4 regions of the Bradyrhizobium sp. i1.15.2 genome follow, and region 1 is predicted to be linked to each of the others. Evidence: predicted binding sites of a transcription regulator. Region 1 holds the regulator's gene; each other region holds the start of a gene.
What was found. Region 1 encodes PhoB, which activates phosphate uptake and scavenging genes when phosphate is short. Its sites were predicted from a motif close to TGTCATNNANCTGTCAT; they were not measured.
Positions count from the first base shown of each region.

Region 1 (4,509 bases):
CCCTGACCGTTCTTGCCCTTAATATTGGCGCGCGCATCCTTGGCGCCGAGAGGACCGCAAAATGAGTGATCTTTCCGTATCGATGAGCGCGGCCGGTGGGCTGCCCCACGCGCCGGTGCTGCCGGAGGCGCCCCCGAAGGTGACCGTGCGCAACCTGAACTTCTATTACGGCGAGCACCACGCGCTGAAGAACATCAACCTGACGCTGGGCGCCAATCGCGTCACGGCGTTCATCGGTCCGTCGGGCTGCGGCAAGTCGACCCTGCTGCGCATCTTCAACCGGATGTACGACCTCTATCCCGGCCAGCGCGCCACTGGTCAGCTGATGCTCGACCAGACCAACATCCTCGACGGCAAGCTGGACCTCAATTTGCTGCGCGCCCGCGTCGGCATGGTGTTCCAGAAGCCGACGCCGTTCCCGATGACGATCTACGAGAACATCGCGTTCGGCATCCGCCTGTATGAGAAGATCTCGAAGTCCGAAATGGACGGCCGCGTCGAGAAGGCGCTGCGCGGCGGCGCGCTGTGGAACGAGGTCAAGGACAAGCTCAACGCCTCCGGCCTGTCGCTCTCCGGCGGCCAGCAGCAGCGCCTCTGCATCGCCCGCACCGTCGCGGTGCGGCCCGAGGTGATCCTGTTCGACGAACCCTGTTCGGCGCTCGACCCGATCTCGACCGCCAAGGTCGAGGAGCTGATCCAGGAGCTGTCCGAGGATTACACGATCGCGATCGTCACCCACAACATGCAGCAGGCGGCGCGCGTCTCCGACAAGACCGCCTTCATGTATCTCGGCGAGCTGATCGAGTTCGACGACACCAGCAAGATCTTCACGTCGCCGACCGACCGGCGCACGCAGGATTACATCACCGGCCGGTTCGGCTGAGGAGACGCGACATGGCTTCCGAACATACCGCAAAGGCTTTCGACACCGACCTCCAGGAACTCACCCGCCTGGTCGCCGAGATGGGCGGCATCGCCGAGCGCATGATCGTCGAGTCCGTCGACGCGCTGATCCGCCGCGACGTCCCGCTCGGCCAGCGCGTCGTCGCCATCGACACCGAGCTCGACGCGCTGCAGAAGCGCATCGAGGAGCGTGCGGTGCTCACCATCGCCCGCCGCCAGCCGATGGCGGTCGATCTGCGCGAGATCGTCGGCGCCATGCGCGTCGCGACCGATCTCGAGCGCATCGGCGACCTCGCCAAGAACATGGGCAAGCGCGTCGCGGCGCTGGAGACGGACTTCCATCCGCTCAAGCTGTTCCGCGGCCTCGAGCACATGACCGACCTCGTGCAGCAGCAGGTCAAGTCGGTGCTGGACGCCTATGCCGCGCATGATTTGCCGGCGGCGATGGCGGTGTGGAAGGGCGACGAGGAAGTCGACGCCATCTGCACCTCGCTGTTCCGCGAGCTCCTCACCTACATGATGGAGGATCCGCGCAACATCTCGTTCTGTATTCACCTGATGTTCTGCGCCAAGAACATCGAGCGGATCGGCGACCACGCCACCAACATCGCCGAGACCGTGTTCTACATGATCGAGGGCCAGGCGATCACCGACAAGCGGCCGAAGGGCGACATGACGACCTTCGCCAACACGGTACCGAACACCTGAAGACTTAAGGGAGCGACGACGCGATGGGCGCACGCATTATGGTGGTTGAGGACGAGGAAGCCCTGACCGAGCTTCTCCGCTACAACCTCGAAGGCGACGGCTATGACGTCGAGACGGTGATGCGCGGCGACGACGCCGACACCCGCCTCAAGGAGCACATCCCCGATCTGATCGTGCTCGACTGGATGCTGCCGGGCCTGTCAGGCATCGAATTGTGCCGGCGGCTTCGCACCCGTCCCGAGACCAAGCAGCTCCCGATCATCATGCTCACCGCGCGCGGTGAGGAGAGCGAGCGGGTGCGGGGTCTTGCGACCGGCGCCGACGATTACATCGTCAAGCCGTTCTCGGTGCCGGAGCTGCTGGCACGCGTGAAGGGCCTGCTGCGGCGTGCAAGCCCGGAGCGGCTCGCCACCGTGCTTGCTTTTGGCGACATCGAGCTCGACCGTGACAAGCGCCGCGTGGCGCGATCGGGCCGGCCGATCGATCTCGGTCCGACCGAATATCGCCTGCTGGAGTTCTTCCTGGAGCATCCGGGCCGGGTGTTCTCGCGCGAGCAACTGCTCGACAGCGTCTGGGGCCGCGACATCTATATCGACGAGCGTACCGTCGACGTGCATATCGGCCGCCTGCGCAAGCTGCTCAATCTCGGCCGCGAGCAAGACCCGATCCGCACCGTCCGCGGCGCCGGCTACGCGCTGGATGATCGGTTTGCGAAGGCGGAGCAGGTGTAGGGTTGCAGGCTTGTTTGTTGGCGAGCTGTCCCTGCATTCTCCGATGTCGTCCCGGACAAGCGAGCGCTGATCCGGGACCCATAACCACAGGGAGTGGTTTGGCGAAGACTCAGAGTTACCCCTTTCGCACGACTACTGCGTGCTCGGAGTATGGGTCCTGGCTTTCGCCAGGACGACACTGAAATTATTGAACTGTCTTTGCGCGACGACTTGCCCTGATTACCGCGGACCCGGCTTCACCGGTGCGCGGCGCCGATCCGACGCCGGCTGGTACGCAACACGCGAGTGCTGGGCGCAATAGGGCAGGCCGGACAGCGCCCGTCCACCGCAGAAGAAGAAGTCCGGGCTCGAGGGATCGCCGACCGGCCAGTGGCAGGTCGCCTCGTTCAATTCGAGCAGCGACAGCCGCTGGCTCATCGGCACCACGTTGTCGTAGGTGACCGGATCCGGCTCAGCCTCGACCTCGAAGGCCTGCGCCAGCGCGGTGTTGCCGCGCGAGATCGGGCGGCTCACCCGCATCATGTGCTGCGCGGGGCGCGCCTTGCGCGGCCGGGGCGCTGCCGATGATGGGCTCTTGGCGCGGCCCGAAAGACCGAGCCTGTGCACTTTGCCGATCACGGCATTGCGGGTCACATTGCCGAGCTCCGCCGCGATCTGGCTGGCCGAAAGTCCGGCCTCCCAGAGCTTTTTCAGCTGCTCGACGCGATCATCGGACCAGGTCAAAACCGTCATTGCACCCTTTCCCTCGCTGCGCGCCAGCCATCCTGGGGCCTCGCAGCGAATGCCTAAGCCTTCAAAAACCCGTGCCGCCAGAATCCCTTAAGGCTCGCCGGGCGCGTCTTGAACGCCCGAACGTTTACGCCGGTACATAAGGACTTAAAGATCAGAACCACTGCACGAGATGTCGTATCTGACAATCCAAACGCTACAATATGGCGTGACTCCCGCGCAAGAGTCCGCCGACTCGCTTCCACATGTTCCGTGGCTAAATCCCGCAAAATCGGCACCGCAAGACTACGGATTCAGCGTTTCGCGAGGCTTTCCGGGCGGCATTGACACCCGTTTCACCAGGCCTAAGATAGTCGCACGTGCCGCCCTCAAGAGGCGGCACGTTTCGTTTTCCGGGCCGGTCGATGGTGCGTTGCGTAATGCACGCTTACACCGTCCGCAACATTCAAGTGACCGTCATGACTAACAGCGCAGCGCCGCATTTGCTCCCCGTTTTCGCCAGGTCCGACCTCGGTTTCGAGCGTGGCGAAGGCTGCTGGCTGATCGCGACCAATGGCGAGCGCTATCTCGATTTCACCTCCGGGGTGGCGGTGAATGCGCTCGGCCATGCCCATCCGGCGCTGGTCGCGGCGTTGCAGGAACAGGCCACGAAGCTCTGGCACATGTCGAACCTGTTCCAGAGCCCGGACGGCGAAAAGCTTGCCGCGCGCCTGTGCAATGAAAGTTTCGCGGACTTCGTGTTCTTCTGCAATTCCGGCGCCGAAGCGCTGGAATGCGTGATCAAGGTCGTGCGCCGCTATCACGCCGCGAAGGGCCATCCAGACCGCTATCGCATGATCACCTTCGAAGGCGCCTTCCATGGCCGCACGCTGGCGACGCTGGCCGCGACGGGTTCGGCAAAATATCTCGAAGGTTTCGGCCCACCCATGGAGGGCTTCGACCAGGTTGCGCATGGCGATCTCGAGGCAGTGAAAAAGGCGATCGGTCCGCAGACCGCCGGCATCCTGATCGAGCCGATCCAGGGCGAGGGCGGTGTGCGTTCGGCAACGCCTGCCTTCCTGAGGGCGTTGCGCCAGCTCTGCGACGAGCGCGGCCTGTTGCTCGCCTTCGACGAGGTGCAGACCGGCATGGGCCGCACCGGCGATCTGTTCGCGTACCGCCGCCTTGGCGTCGAACCCGACGTGATGTCGCTGGCCAAGGCGCTCGGCGGCGGCTTCCCGATCGGCGCCTGCCTTGCGACCGCGGAAGCGGCGTCCGGCATGACGCCGGGCTCGCACGGCTCGACCTTCGGCGGCAATCCGCTCGCGATCGCGGCGGCGAATGCCGTGCTCGACGTCATGCTCAAGCCCGGCTTCTTCGACCACGTGCAGAGGATGTCGCTGCTGCTCAAGCAGAAGCTCGCCTCCGTGATCGACCGTCATGGCGATGTCGTCAGCGA
Region 1 covers NZ_JBEPRQ010000001.1:487,053-491,561, reverse strand. The annotation lists gene pstA (phosphate ABC transporter permease PstA) at 1-65, shown strand, start outside; gene pstB (phosphate ABC transporter ATP-binding protein PstB) at 62-883, shown strand; gene phoU (phosphate signaling complex protein PhoU) at 895-1,611, shown strand; gene phoB (phosphate regulon transcriptional regulator PhoB) at 1,635-2,342, shown strand; gene ABIB80_RS02375 (GcrA family cell cycle regulator) at 2,562-3,074, opposite strand; gene ABIB80_RS02370 (aspartate aminotransferase family protein) at 3,530-4,509, shown strand, end outside.

Region 2 (4,509 bases), on a different contig from region 1:
ACATGTGTTCGTCCTCGAGCAACACCTAAGCGGGGATACCTGGCTGGCTTACGACGCCAACTCGGGCGGACACGCGACGCGAATGCATGCGCGTTCATTGCGTGGCTACACGATCGTCAACCCGCGCGGCGGTTCGGTCGCTTGAGACGCCGGGCGACAGGTGCGTCACGAGACCTGGTGCGCCATCGCGCGAAACACCTTGTCAACCCCGCACTGAAGTAATATTCGTATTTACAGAAGTTCGGATAAGGCGTAGTTTGCGCGCATCCCAGCCTGCTACAAGGGCGTTTCGCGATCGTCACGAGACGTGGGCCGGGAGGCGGTGGCCGCGACTGCGTCGACGCGCTGGGCAGGCTGCAGGGCGGGTTTTCCCGTGAGCAGCTGCACACGCGGTACGACACGGCGCTGACAGCCTCCTCGTTCGGTCTCGATGGCGAGCGCACGCCAGGCATCGAGGACAGGGGCGGGGAGGTGCGCGGACGGCAAAATCGTGTGGTCCTGACGCCCGGGGTCTGTGCGTCAAGTCTTGTGGTGATGCTCTGCCCAACCGGGTCAGCACATCAGCCATCCGCAAGGCGACGGGGGCAATAGTGCATCGCTCCCCGGGGAGAGCGCGTCATAAGCCGTAAAACCATTCGCGCAGGGAAGGCCGGTTGCCGGCGTCACCTGTCGTCCACCCCGTGCGCGTCTTGCTCGCACACGGGACTACGGGTGCCAGCCGGCGCCCGGCCTTCCCTGCGCCCTTTCTTTCGAGAGGGTGCTAAGGCTAGAGCAAAGCTCGGGCAAAATGAGCCGCGAGAATGCGAAAGTGTGCCTGCAAGCCGGGAACGGGAATTGGGTGATCGCGACGGGACGATAGAGCTACGCGCTCTCCGTCTCCCGGTGCACGTCGTGCACCACGAGGCCCATGCCTTCGTCGGGCATCTTGATCCAGTCGCGGCGCTTCAGGGTGCGCTTGGTGTCTTCGTAGCCGGAGGTCCAGTGCTCGCGCATCGAGGTGCCCGAGAATTCGTGGTCCTTGGCGTCGCCCTCGTAGGCCTTCTGCTGGTAGATCAGATGCAGGATCGCGATCTCAGGCATGTGGCGCAGGCTCGACTTGAGTTTGCGCTCCTCCTCGGAGAGCTGCTCGTCGGGCAGCTTGGCCAAGGCCTTGTAGAGCAGGACCTTGAGGTTGTGGGTTCGGCGGTAGACGTCGGTGTTGTGGCGGGTGCGCGAGGAATACATGATGTCCTTGTGGCGGGCCATCACGTCCTGGATCGAGCGCGGCAGCACGCCGCGTGCGCTGAACAGGTCGACCTGGAACACCAGCGAATTGAGCGCGTCTTCCTGGTCGAGCAGGTGCTGAAGCGGCGTGTTGGAGACGATGCCGCCGTCCCAGAAATGATCGGTGCCGATCCGCACCATCGGCAGTGCCGGCGGCAGGGCGCCGGAAGCCATGATGTGCTCCGGCTCGATCTCGTCGTGGGAATTGTCGAAATAGATGAAATTGCCGGAGAGCACGTTCACGGCGCCGACCGCGAAGCGAACCTTCTTCTCGTTGATGAGGTCGAAGTCGACGAGCTCGAGCAGGCTCTCTTTCAGCGGCATCGTGTCATAATAGCTGGTGGCGGTCCGGGCGCCGACCGGGCTCAGCCAGGGATTGACCTGATGCGGGCTGAAGAAGCCCGGTTGGCCCATCGCCGACGTCATCCACGCGCTGGTGAGATTGCGCCACTGGCGGAAGATGTCTCCGTCAGGCGTGTAGTGCCAGATCTTGCGGTTGGTGATGCGCTCCCAGAAGATGCGCAGCGCCTCGAGCCGCTTCTCCGGCTTGTTGCCCGCGATGATGGCGGAGTTGATCGCGCCGATCGAGACGCCACAGACCCAGTCGGGCTCGATGCCGGCCTCGTGCAGCGCCTGGTAGACGCCGGCCTGGTACGCGCCGAGCGCGCCGCCACCTTGCAGCACCAGCGCAACGCGGTCGCAACGCTCGGGCCGCCAGCCTCGTGCGGGAGGCTGATGCGTCTGATGGGGCGGTTGCGGCGTCCGAGCGTCCATGGTGTGCCTCCTGGCAAGCATGGAGATCATGCTTCAATGACAGAGGCCAAACGATTGCGTCGGGCGGTGACGGCGTGATGACATTCTGGCGCCGATGCATCGCTTGCATGCACCATGACCGCCTTGGGAATGGCTGCGGTCGTGCGGCTGACGGAAATCCTTCACATCGAAGTCAATGACGGCGGCTAGCAATCTGCATCGCCGCCTGACGCTGCCGGGCGGGCATCACGTGAGCGCCACTAGAGGAGACCAGCGATGCGCAGGGAAGAGCTGCTGAGACTTCCGTCCATGCCGGCGGCCGGGCCGAGCTATCCGGCCGGGCCCTATCGCTTTGTTGACCGCGAATTCCTCGTCATCACCTACGAGACCGATCCGAACCTGATCCGCGCCGGCTTGCCGGAGCCGCTGGAGCCGATCGACCAGCCGATCGTGCATTACGAATGGATCAGGATGCCGGACTCGTCCGGCTTCGGCAGCTACACCGAATCCGGCCTCGTCATCCCCGCGCGCCTGCACGGCGAGGAGGTCAACTTCGTCTCGCAGATGTATCTGGACGATGATCCGCCGATCGCCGCCGGCCGCGAGATCTGGGGCTTTCCCAAGAAATACGCCCATCCCAAACTCGAGATCGTCAAAGACACGCTGACGGGCACGCTGGAATATGCCGGCCAACTCGTCGCCATGGGCACGATGGGCTACAAGCACGAGAGCATGGCCGGCAACGGCGATCTGACCCGGGCGACGCTGTCGAAAACGCAGATCAATCTGAAGATGATCCCCGGCGTCGACGGCCGCCTCGAGATCTGCCAACTGGTCGCGATCAACCTCATCGACATCGTGCCGAAGGGCTCCTGGATGGGGCCCGGCCGGCTGCATCTGGTGCCGCATGTCAATGCGCCCGTCGCCGATTTCCCGGTCCGCCGCTGCCTCGGCGCGCATCATTACATCGCCGACCTGACGCTGCCGTTCGGCCGCGTCGTGCACGACTACATCAGGGAAGCCGAGTTGGCCACCACCGGGCTGGCCGCCGAGTAGGGCGTCATCATCAAACTGTAACAATGCCGTAATTGAGTACCCGCGAAGGTCCGGGAGATGCCGTCAGCCATCTTCCGGAGCGGGGCATTCGTTGACGGTGGGAGTTGGTATGGCCGAGCCGGCTAAGCTTGTCAGCACGATATCGGATTCCGTGCCTTGCATTCCCGGCCTGGTGTGGGCATTCCGCCTCCACAGCGACGGCGGCGCCGAGGCGCTGCCGATCGACCAGCCGATCGAGTTCAGTCACGACGGCCGGCTCTGGTTGCATTTCAACCTCACGGACACGCGCGCACGGCCGTGGATCGCCGCATCACAGCTGCCGCCGCTCGCGCGCGAGCTCTTGCTGTCCAACGACACCTTCCAGCAGCTTCACGTCATCGACCACTGCGTCTACGGCGTGTTCTCCGACCTCGTGCGCGACATCGGCAGCGCGACGGAGGAGACCGCGTTCCTGCGCTTCGCCATGACCGAGCGGCTCCTGATCAGCGGCCGCCATCAGGCTCTGTGCTCGGCGGATGCGACACGGCGGGTGCTCGAAGGCGGCTACCGCGTCGACAATGTCGCCCATCTCCTCGAAAGATCGTCGATGAGGTCGCCGACACGCTTGATAGGATGGCCGATAAGCTCGGTCAGGAGATCGACGAGATCGAGGAGCGGATTCTGGCCGACGACGCCAAGCCGGAGATGCGCCGCAATCTTGGCCGGCTGCGCCGGACCTGCGTCAGGCTGCATCGCCAGCTCACCGGCCTGCGTACGCTGTTCCATCGCCTCGACCAGAAGAACACCGACCACCTTTCGCCGGACCTGCGTATCCAGGCCGGCAAGCTGGCGCAGCGGCTGGACGGCCTCGACCACGACATCGTGGAGCTGCGCGAACGCAGCCGCCTGCTCGAGGAGGAGCTGCGCTTCAAGAACGAGGAGCAAAGCAACAACCACCTCCACACGCTCTCGATCGTGACCTCGCTGCTGCTTCCGCCGACGCTGATCACCGGCATCTTCGGCATGAACACCAAGGGCCTGCCTCTGACCGAGGTCGAGAGTGGATTTTTCTGGGCGGCTCTCCTGATGGCCTCGTCGGTCGGCGCGGCCTATCTCTTCATGCGGCGTACCGGTATCTTCAAGTAAAGCACGCTAGTCGGTATCAGCCGTGATCGGGACCGCACATCTATTTCCGCTGCGAAATGCGGCCGCGATTGTGCTGGCCTGGACGATCGCGAGCACCAGCGCGCTGGCCGGCGCCAAGGACGAGAACGCGGCGGAGTGGCTAGCTCCAAAATGGTTCAACGAGTGGCATGACGGCCTCGCCAACAAGGGCCTGAATTTCGGCGCCGCCTACATCGCCGACAACATTGGAAATTTGTCCGGCGGCGTTAGGCGCGGCGCTATCCATTTCGGCCGGCTCGATCTTTCGGTCGATGCCGATCTCGACAAGCTGGT
Region 2 covers NZ_JBEPRQ010000007.1:241,018-245,526, forward strand. The annotation lists gene ABIB80_RS15960 (hypothetical protein) at 1-145, shown strand, start outside; gene ABIB80_RS15965 (patatin-like phospholipase family protein) at 862-2,037, opposite strand; gene ABIB80_RS15970 (acetoacetate decarboxylase) at 2,293-3,072, shown strand; partial or broken gene ABIB80_RS15975 (transporter) at 3,182-4,197, shown strand; gene ABIB80_RS15980 (carbohydrate porin) at 4,220-4,509, shown strand, end outside.
Region 2: a site for PhoB is predicted at 2,104-2,120, ahead of ABIB80_RS15970 (acetoacetate decarboxylase). Genes of this name have one in related genera too.

Region 3 (4,509 bases), on a different contig from region 1:
AGCAGGACCAGGCCGAACGTGTCGGTCTTGCTCGGAAACACGAAGACATCGGCGGCCGCGTAGATGTCCGCCAGCTCCTCGCCGTGCTTTTCGCCGAGAAAGATCGCGTCCGGATAGGCCTCTTCCAGCGCGACACGAGCCGGACCATCGCCGACGATTACCTTGGTGCCGGGCAGGTCGAGATCGAGGAACGCCTCGAGATTCTTCTCCACCGCCACCCTGCCGACCGAGAGGAACACCGGTGCCGGCAGGCACAGATCAATCGCGCGGGGATGGAACAAATGGGTGTCGACGCCGCGCGGCCACAGCACGACGTTGTCGAAGCCGCGCTCGGTCAGCTCGCAGGCAAGCGCCGGCGTTGCCGCCATCACGGCGCGGCTGGGGCTGTGGAATCGGCGCAGCGCCCGCCAGATCAGCGAGCCCGGCACCGGCACGCGGGCGCGGACATATTCGGGAAAGCGGGTGTGGAAGCTGGTCGTGAAGGGTAGCTTGCGCTGGCGGCAATAGCGGCGGACCATCAGGCCTATCGGCCCCTCGGTCGCGATGTGGATGCTGTCCGGATGCGCCTCTTCGATCAGCTTCGCGATTCTGCCCGGGCGCGGCATGGCCAGCCGCACGTCACGATAGCTCGGCATCGCAAAGGTGCGGAACGATTGCGGCGTCAGGAACGAGAATTCGACGTCGAGACTTTTGGCGGCGTCGGCAAGCTTGGTCAGCGTCCGAACCACACCGTTGACTTGCGGGTGCCAGGCGTCGGTCGCGACCAGGATGCGCATCAGGCTGCCCTTGTCATGCAGCTCTGGCTGCAACCTGCGGGACCTGTGCCGGCTTCTCGGCCTGGTCCGCCCAGGTGATGATCTCGAAATGGCCGTCGTCGTGCTCGACCAGCGCCGTGCAGCTCTCGACCCAGTCACCGCAGTTCATGTAGCGGATACCGCCCTCGTCGCGGATCACCGCGTAATGTATGTGGCCGCAGATCACGCCGTCGGCATCGTGGCGCCGCGCCTCGGCGGCAAGCGCCTGCTCGAACGCGCCGATATAGTTGACGGCGTTCTTGACTTTCTGCTTCGCCCATTGCGACAGCGACCAATAGGGCACCTTGAACATGCGCCGGAAGAAGTTGACAAAGCGATTGAGCTGGATCGCGAAGTCGTAGGCCTTGTCGCCGAGATGGGCGAGCCAGCGTGCGTTCTGCACCACGAGGTCGAAGATGTCGCCGTGGATGACGAGATAGCGCTTGCCGTCCGCACCGGTGTGGACGGTGTTCTCGACCACGTCGATGCCGCCGAAATGTGTGCCGTAATAGTTGCGCAGGAACTCGTCGTGATTGCCGGGGATGTAGATCACCTTGGCGCCCTTGCGCGCCTTGCGCAAAAGCTTCTGGACCAGGTCGTTATGCGATTGCGGCCAATGCCAGCTCGATTTCAGCGCCCAGCCGTCGACGATGTCGCCGACGAGATAGATCGTGTCGGCATCATGGAAACGCAGGAAGTCGAGCAGAAGGTCGGCTTGAGAACCGCGGGCTCCGAGATGAACGTCGGAGATGAACAACGTGCGAAAGCGCCGCTCCGGGCTCTCGTCACTCACATCGTAACTTCCCATGCGCCAGCCTGTAACAATGTCCCGTGACAGGGGGATGACCAATTGAACCTTTGAGGCACCTTCGGATACGAATCGCGCTTGCCTCGCCCACCCCGCGAATATCAGTCGCATGCGACAATCAGGCGACATGGCGCCTCAGCGCCCTCCGCAAGAACCCGGAACTGCGGCGCGCTCGCGAGCGGCGTCAGTAAAATTTGTGGAAATGATGGATCGGGCCGTGGCCGTGGCCGACGCTGAAGCGGTCGGCGGCCGCGATCGCCGCGCTGATCCAGGTCTTGGCGTTGCGCACGGCGTGCTCGAGATCCTCGCCCCTGGCGAGCCCGGCGGCGACCGCCGAGGACAGCGAGCAGCCGGTGCCATGGGTGTTGCGAGTGGCAACGCGCGGCGCGGCGAGCGCGATCGTGGTGCTGGCATCGACGAGATAGTCGATGCTCTCGGCGCCCTCGCCGTGCCCGCCCTTGATCAGGACTGCCCGGCAACCGAGCGCCAGCAGTCGGCGCCCCTGGCTCTCGATCTCAGCCTCGCTGGCCGCGACCGGTTCGTCGAGCAGAGCCGCGGCCTCGGGCAGATTGGGTGTGATCACCGAGGCCAGCGGTATCAGTTTGATGCGCAGCGCGTCGACGGCTTCGGACGCGAGCAGGCGATCACCCGATGTCGCCACCATCACGGGATCGAGCACGACATGCCGGGGTGCCCAGCGCGACAGCGCGGCCGCGATCGCATCGATGCTGGCGGCTTGCGCCACCATCCCGATCTTGACCGCGCCGACCTCGAGATCGGAAAACACCGCGTCGATCTGCGCGGTGACGTATTCGGCGGGCACCGCGTGAATGCCGGTGACGCCGCGGGTGTTCTGCGCGGTCAGCGCCGTGATGGCGGAAGCGCCAAAGACGCCAAGCGCAGCAAAGGTCTTCAGGTCGGCCTGGATGCCGGCGCCGCCGCTCGAATCGGAGCCGGCAATGGTCAGCGCGACGGGCGTCGTCATGGGGCGATTTTCCGCGTTTTCGAAGCCATGGCCCGTCCTAGCGCGCCTGCCTCAACCCAGCAAGTTCGCTTGCTAAATCCGGCCGGGTTTGGCCTATTAGCCGCCAGATATGCTTTCGGAGTGACCGCGATGGTTCCCTTTTTCGTCCAGATCAAATGCAAGCTCGGCCAATCCTATGTGGTCGCCAATGCGCTTGCCGAAGCCGAGATCGCCTCCGAGATCTATTCCACGGCCGGTCAATACGACCTGCTGGTGAAGTTCTACGTCGACAACGACACCGATATCGGCCACTTCGTCAACGAGAAGGTGCAGGTGTTGCCCGGCATCCAGGACACCCTCACCATCATCACCTTCAAGGCCTTTGGCGCGAGTTGACCGTCCGGAAAAGGGCGGGCCTGATCAGGCGCCGCCCTCCTTGCGCTTGGGACGCGGCGGACCGTCCACCGGCGGCAGCGATTTGAGATAATCCGCCATCGCCGCGAGATCGTCGTCCGGCAATTGCGAGGTGTTCTTGATCACCCGCGTCATCGCGCCGCCGACGCTGTCGCCGTCGGGCAATTCGCCGGTCTTCAGGAAATAGGCAATATCCTTCGCGCTCCACTCGCCAATGCCCTTCTGGGTGATGTTGGGGACCCATCCCTCGCCTTCCGGATTGGGACCGCCGGCGAAGCGTTGTCCGGCGATGATGCCGCCAAGCGCGTTGCGCGGGCTGTGGCATTCCGCGCAATGGCCAAAACTGTTGACGAGATAGGCGCCGCGATTCCACTGCGGCGACTTCGCGCTGTCGGCGACGAAGGGCTTGCCGTCCAGAAATAAGAATTTCCAGATGCCGACGTTGCGCCGGATATTGAACGGAAAGCGCACGTCGTGGTCGCGCACCCTGCCTGCCACGGCCGGCAGCGTTTTCAGATACGCAAAGAGATCGAGCACGTCCTCGCGCCTGGCGTGCTGATAGGACGTGTAGGGAAAGGCCGGAAAATAATGCCGCCCGTCCGGCGCGACCCCGTGCATCACCGCGTTGACGAATTCGGCCTCGCTCCATTTGCCGATGCCGTCCATCGGATCGGACGAGATATTCGGCGCGTAGAACGTTCCGAACGGCGACTTGATCGCGACGCCGCCACCGAGCCTGGTTCGATCCGGCTGGTCGGGGACGGCATGGCATGAGGCGCAGCCGCCGGCGTTGAACATCACCTCGCCATTGGCAAGATCAGGGACGCGGGCAGGCGCGGTGCCGGCGGCCGCCACCACCGGCGCGCTGAGCCACCAATAGACGCCCGCTGCAGCGAGTGCGGCAAGCAGCGCCACCGAGATTGTTCGTCGCAACATACGGTCCTTTCCTGGTCGCGGCGAAGCTTATGATCGATGTCTTCGCCGCTCCAGCCACGAAGAATTTAGCCCCCCGCCGCCAGAAACGGGAATAAACTGAAATGCCGGCTGTTGGAAGTTTGGCAGCCCAAACGGGTTCAGCAGGGAGAAAAACCATGAACAAGATCGTCATCGCCATGTCAGTGCTTGGCGCCGTTGCTTTTGCGGGTTCGGCCAGCGCGGAAAAGCTGAAAGCAACGCTCGACGCCAAGTCCGAAGTCCCCGCAACGACCAGCAGCGGCACCGGAACGGCCGATCTGGATTACGACGCTGCCAGCAAGAAGCTGTCCTGGAAGGTCACCTATTCCGGCCTGTCTGGCCCCGCCACCGCGGCGCATTTCCACGGACCTGCCGAGCCCGGCAAGAACGCCGGCGTCGCGATCCCGATCCCAGGCGCTGCCACCAGCCCGGCCGAGGGCTCGGCGACACTGACCGACGCGCAGGCCGCCGATCTGCTCGGCGGCAAGCTCTACGTCAACATCCACACCGCGGCCAATCCGGGCGGCGAGATCCGCGGTCAGGTGACGAAGTAAACTTTTGCACAGAAAAGGGCG
Region 3 covers NZ_JBEPRQ010000008.1:43,409-47,917, reverse strand. The annotation lists gene ABIB80_RS16780 (glycosyltransferase family 4 protein) at 1-776, opposite strand, end outside; gene ABIB80_RS16775 (UDP-2,3-diacylglucosamine diphosphatase) at 790-1,602, opposite strand; gene thiD (bifunctional hydroxymethylpyrimidine kinase/phosphomethylpyrimidine kinase) at 1,787-2,587, opposite strand; gene ABIB80_RS16765 (Lrp/AsnC ligand binding domain-containing protein) at 2,717-2,962, shown strand; gene ABIB80_RS16760 (c-type cytochrome) at 2,987-3,916, opposite strand; gene ABIB80_RS16755 (CHRD domain-containing protein) at 4,072-4,488, shown strand.
Region 3: a site for PhoB is predicted at 1,626-1,642, ahead of ABIB80_RS16775 (UDP-2,3-diacylglucosamine diphosphatase). Genes of this name have one in related genera too.

Region 4 (4,509 bases), on a different contig from region 1:
GATGTCCCGGAGACGACACACCTCGAACAGCTTTCGGGTGCGCGCCTCGATGCCCTTGGCGGCGTCGATCACCATGACGGCGGAATCGACCGCCGTGAGCGTGCGATAGGTGTCTTCCGAAAAGTCCTCGTGGCCCGGCGTGTCCAGCAGATTGAAAACGAGGCCCTCGAACTCGAAGGTCATGACCGAGGTCACGACCGAGATGCCGCGCTCGCGCTCGATCTTCATCCAGTCCGAACGCGTGTTGCGCCGCTCGCCCTTGGCCTTCACCTGGCCGGCCAGATTGATGGCGCCACCGAACAGCAGCAGCTTTTCGGTCAGCGTGGTCTTGCCGGCGTCCGGATGCGAGATGATCGCAAAGGTACGCCGCCGCGACACTTCAGCGGCAAGCGAGGAACGGGCCGTCGATTCGGCTGTGGTGGCGATGTCGGACATTGCGGCAGCGTTTGGCAGGGAAAATGAGCCTGATCAAGCCTCATCTGGTGATTGCGGAGCCTTCCGGCCAGCCCCATATCGGGCTTGTTTGGGAGGGACGGCCTTCCCTTCCTATCGGCACGCCAGTCGCGGGGACGACCCTGCCTTGAATGGAGGGTCGTCATGGCCTGGAGCATCCTGTTCGTCGCCGGTCTGCTGGAGGTCTCCTGGGCGATCGGCCTCAAATATACCGAGGGTTTCACCAAGCTCGTTCCGTCGGTCCTCACGCTTGGCGCCATGGCCGGCAGCATCCTCCTGCTCGGGCTCGCCCTCAAATCGCTGCCGATTGGAACCGCTTATGCCGTCTGGACCGGCATCGGCGCGGTCGGTACCGCGACCCTCGGCATCATCCTGTTCGGCGAGCCGGCCACCGCGTTCCGCCTCGCCAGCATCGGGCTGATCGTCGCCGGGATTGTCGGGCTGAAGCTGGTTACCTGACGAAGATCTTGACCGCCCACCAGCTCAATGCGGCGACGATCGCCGAGGCCGGCATCGTGATCACCCAGGCATAGACGATCGAGCTGGCGACGTTCCAGCGCACCGCCGAAAGGCGGCGGGCGGCGCCGACGCCGACGATGGCCCCGGTGATGGTGTGGGTGGTCGAGACTGGAACGCCGAGGAAGGTCGCCATGAACAGGGTCGCGGCACCGCCGGTCTCGGCGCAAAATCCCTGCATCGGGGTCAGCTTGGTGATGCGCAGGCCCATAGTGCGAACGATGCGCCAGCCGCCCATCAGCGTCCCCATCGCCATCGCGGCCTGGCACGAGAGCACCACCCAGAAGGGGACGAAGAATTCGCCGCCGAGCTGGCCCTGCGAATAGAGCAGCACGGCGATGATGCCCATGGTCTTCTGCGCGTCGTTGCCCCCATGGCCGAGCGAATAGAGCGAGGCGGAGGCGAATTGCAGGATGCGGAAGGCGCGATCGACGGCAAAGGGCGTGGAGCGCACCGAGGCCCAGGAGACGATCGCAACCAGCACCATCGCGAGCAGGAAGCCGACCAGCGGAGACAGCACGATGGCGATCACCGTCTTGGACAGTCCGCTCCAGACCGCCGCCGAAAGGCCGGCTTTGGCCACACCGGCACCAAACAAGCCGCCGATCAATGCATGAGACGAGGACGATGGGATGCCGAGCGCCCATGTCACCAGGTTCCAGACGATGGCGCCGACGAGCGCGGCGAAGATCACCTGAGCATCCACGATCGCGGGATCGATGATGCCGGTGCCGATGGTCTGGGCGACGTGCAATCCGAACACCATGAAGGCGACGAAATTGAAGAACGCGGCCCAGAACACCGCGTATTGCGGCCGCAGCACGCGGGTCGAGACGATGGTCGCAATCGAATTGGCGGCGTCGTGCAGGCCGTTCAGGAAGTCGAACAGCAGCGCGACGGCAATCAATCCGACCAGGACGGGAAGACCCAACGCAACATCCACGGCGTGGCCCCTGCCCTAAACTTGCTCGATGACGATGCTGTTGATCTCGTTCGCGACGTCGTCGAAGCGGTCGGCGACTTTCTCGAGATGGTCGTAGATCTCTGCGCCGACGATGAAATCCATCGCGTTGCCGTCGCGATGCTTGAGGAACAGTTCCTTCAGCCCGATATCATGGAGATCGTCGACGCGGCCTTCCAGCTTGCCCAGCTCTTCGGTGATCGCAGTCAGCATAGCCACGTTCTGGCCGATCTTCTGCATCAGCGGCAGCGCACGGCCGACCAGATTGGCGCATTCGATCAGAAGCCCGCCGATCTCCCGCATCGGGGGCTCGAAGCTGCGGACCTCGAACAGCATCACGGCCTTGGCGGTCTGCTGCATCTGGTCGATGGCGTCGTCCATCGAGGTGATCAGGTTCTTGATGTCGCCGCGGTCGAACGGGGTGATGAAGGTCCGGCGCACCGCCGTCAGCACCTCACGGGTGATGTTGTCGGCATCGTTCTCGAACTGGTTGACGCGCTGGCAATAGACCGGCGTCTCCTCGCCCCCGTTGAGCATGCTCTGGAGCGCGATCGAGCCCTGGATCACGGTCTGGGCGTGGCGGTCGAACAGGTCGAAGAACCGTTCTTCCTTGGGCAGGAAAGAGCGAAACAATCGCATCATGGGAGAGAAACTACCGGTTGGATAATGGCTTGGCCAAAGGGGGCCGTCATGAAACTGTCATAGACCATTTTCGATCCACGCGCGTGCCACCTCACGCCCGTGGAGCCGGATCATCCACCGCTTTCACGCGTCAACACATCTTCTAATATATCAATGGCTTACAGCGACCGGCGGAAGTAATGCGCGATTTCGCCGATGACACCACGGCGGAAGGTGAGCACGCAGATCACGAAGATCGAGCCCTGGATCACCGTCACCCACTGCCCGAACCCCGCCAGATATTGCTGCATGGCGATGATCACGAAGGCACCGACCACGGGACCGAACACGGTTCCTAGACCACCGACCAGCGTCATCAGCACGACTTCGCCCGACATTGACCAGTGCACGTCGGTGAGCGAGGCGTTCTGCGCCACGAAGACTTTCAGCGCACCGGCAAAGCCGGCCAGCGTGCCCGACAGGACGAAAGCCAGGAACTTGTACTGATCGGTGCGGTAACCCAGCGAGATCGCGCGCGGCTCGTTCTCGCGGATCGCCTTGAGGACTTCGCCGAAGGGCGAGTTGATGATGCGGAAGATCAGCAGGAAGCCGGCGAGGAAGCCGACCAGAACCACGTAATAGAGCACGGTCGGCTTGGTCAGATCGAACACGCCGAACATGCGTCCTTGCGGGATGCCCTGGATGCCGTCTTCGCCATGGGTGAACGGCGCCTGGAGGTAGATGAAGTACAGAAGCTGCGACAGCGCCAGCGTGATCATCGAGAAATAGATGCCCTGGCGCCGGATCGAGATATAGCCCGTGATGAGCGAGAGCACGAAGGCACCGGCGACGCCGACGAGGATGCCGAGCTCCGGCGGCAGCGCCCAGACCTTCAGAGCATGCGCGCTGCAATAGCCGGCCGTGCCCAGGAACATCGCATGACCGAAGGACAGCAAACCGCCATAGCCGATCAGCAGGTTGAAGGCGCAGGCGAGCAGCGCGAAGCACAGTGCCTGCATCACGAAGAACGGGTAGACTCCCGTGAATGGCACCGAAGCCAGCAGCAGCGCCATCACCACGAACACGATCATCTCGTCGCGGATCGCGCGCGGGGTTACCGGCAGCGTGTCGTCCGTCAAGGCTGTCATATCAGGCCGCCCTTCCCGTCAATCCCGTTGGCTTCACCAAGAGCACCAGCACCATCAGCACGAACACGACGGTGTTGGAGGCCTCGGGGTAGAAATATTTGGTCATGCCCTCGATCACACCGAGCGCAAAGCCGGTGATGATGGAGCCCATGATCGATCCCATGCCGCCGATCACGACCACCGCGAACACCACGATGATCAGGTCGGCGCCCATCAGCGGCCGCACCTGGTTGATCGGCGCCGAGAGCACGCCAGCAAGCGCGGCCAGGCCGACACCCAAACCATAGGTCAGCGTGATCATGCGCGGCACGTTGACGCCGAAAGCGCGCACCAGCGTCGGGTTTTCAGTCGCGGCACGCAAATAGGCGCCGAGCCGCGTCTTCTCGATCAGGAACCAGGTCGCAACACACACGATCAGCGAGAAGATGACGACCCAGCCGCGATAGATGGGCAGGAACATGAAGCCGAGATTCATGCCGCCCTTGAGCTGGTCCGGAATGGCGTAAGGCATGCCGGAGGAGCCGAAATAGTTCTGGAACACGCCCTGCACGATCAGCGCAATGCCGAAGGTCAGGAGCAGGCCGTAGAGATGATCGAGCCCCGTCAGCCATTGCAGCATGGTCCGTTCCAGGATCATGCCGAAGATGCCGACGATGATCGGGGCAAGCAGTAACGCCCACCAGTAGTTGATGCCGCCGATGTTCAGCAGGAAGTAGGCGACGAACGCGCCCATCATGTAGAGCGCGCCATGGGCGAAATTGATGATGTTGAGCATGCCGAAGATCACGGCAAGCCCGAGACTGAGCAGCG
Region 4 covers NZ_JBEPRQ010000007.1:334,014-338,522, reverse strand. The annotation lists gene ABIB80_RS16515 (peptide chain release factor 3) at 1-435, opposite strand, end outside; gene sugE (quaternary ammonium compound efflux SMR transporter SugE) at 598-912, shown strand; gene ABIB80_RS16505 (inorganic phosphate transporter) at 905-1,912, opposite strand; gene ABIB80_RS16500 (DUF47 domain-containing protein) at 1,928-2,572, opposite strand; gene ABIB80_RS16495 (branched-chain amino acid ABC transporter permease) at 2,731-3,699, opposite strand; gene ABIB80_RS16490 (branched-chain amino acid ABC transporter permease) at 3,701-4,509, opposite strand, start outside.
Region 4: a site for PhoB is predicted at 2,617-2,633, ahead of ABIB80_RS16500 (DUF47 domain-containing protein). Genes of this name have one in related genera too.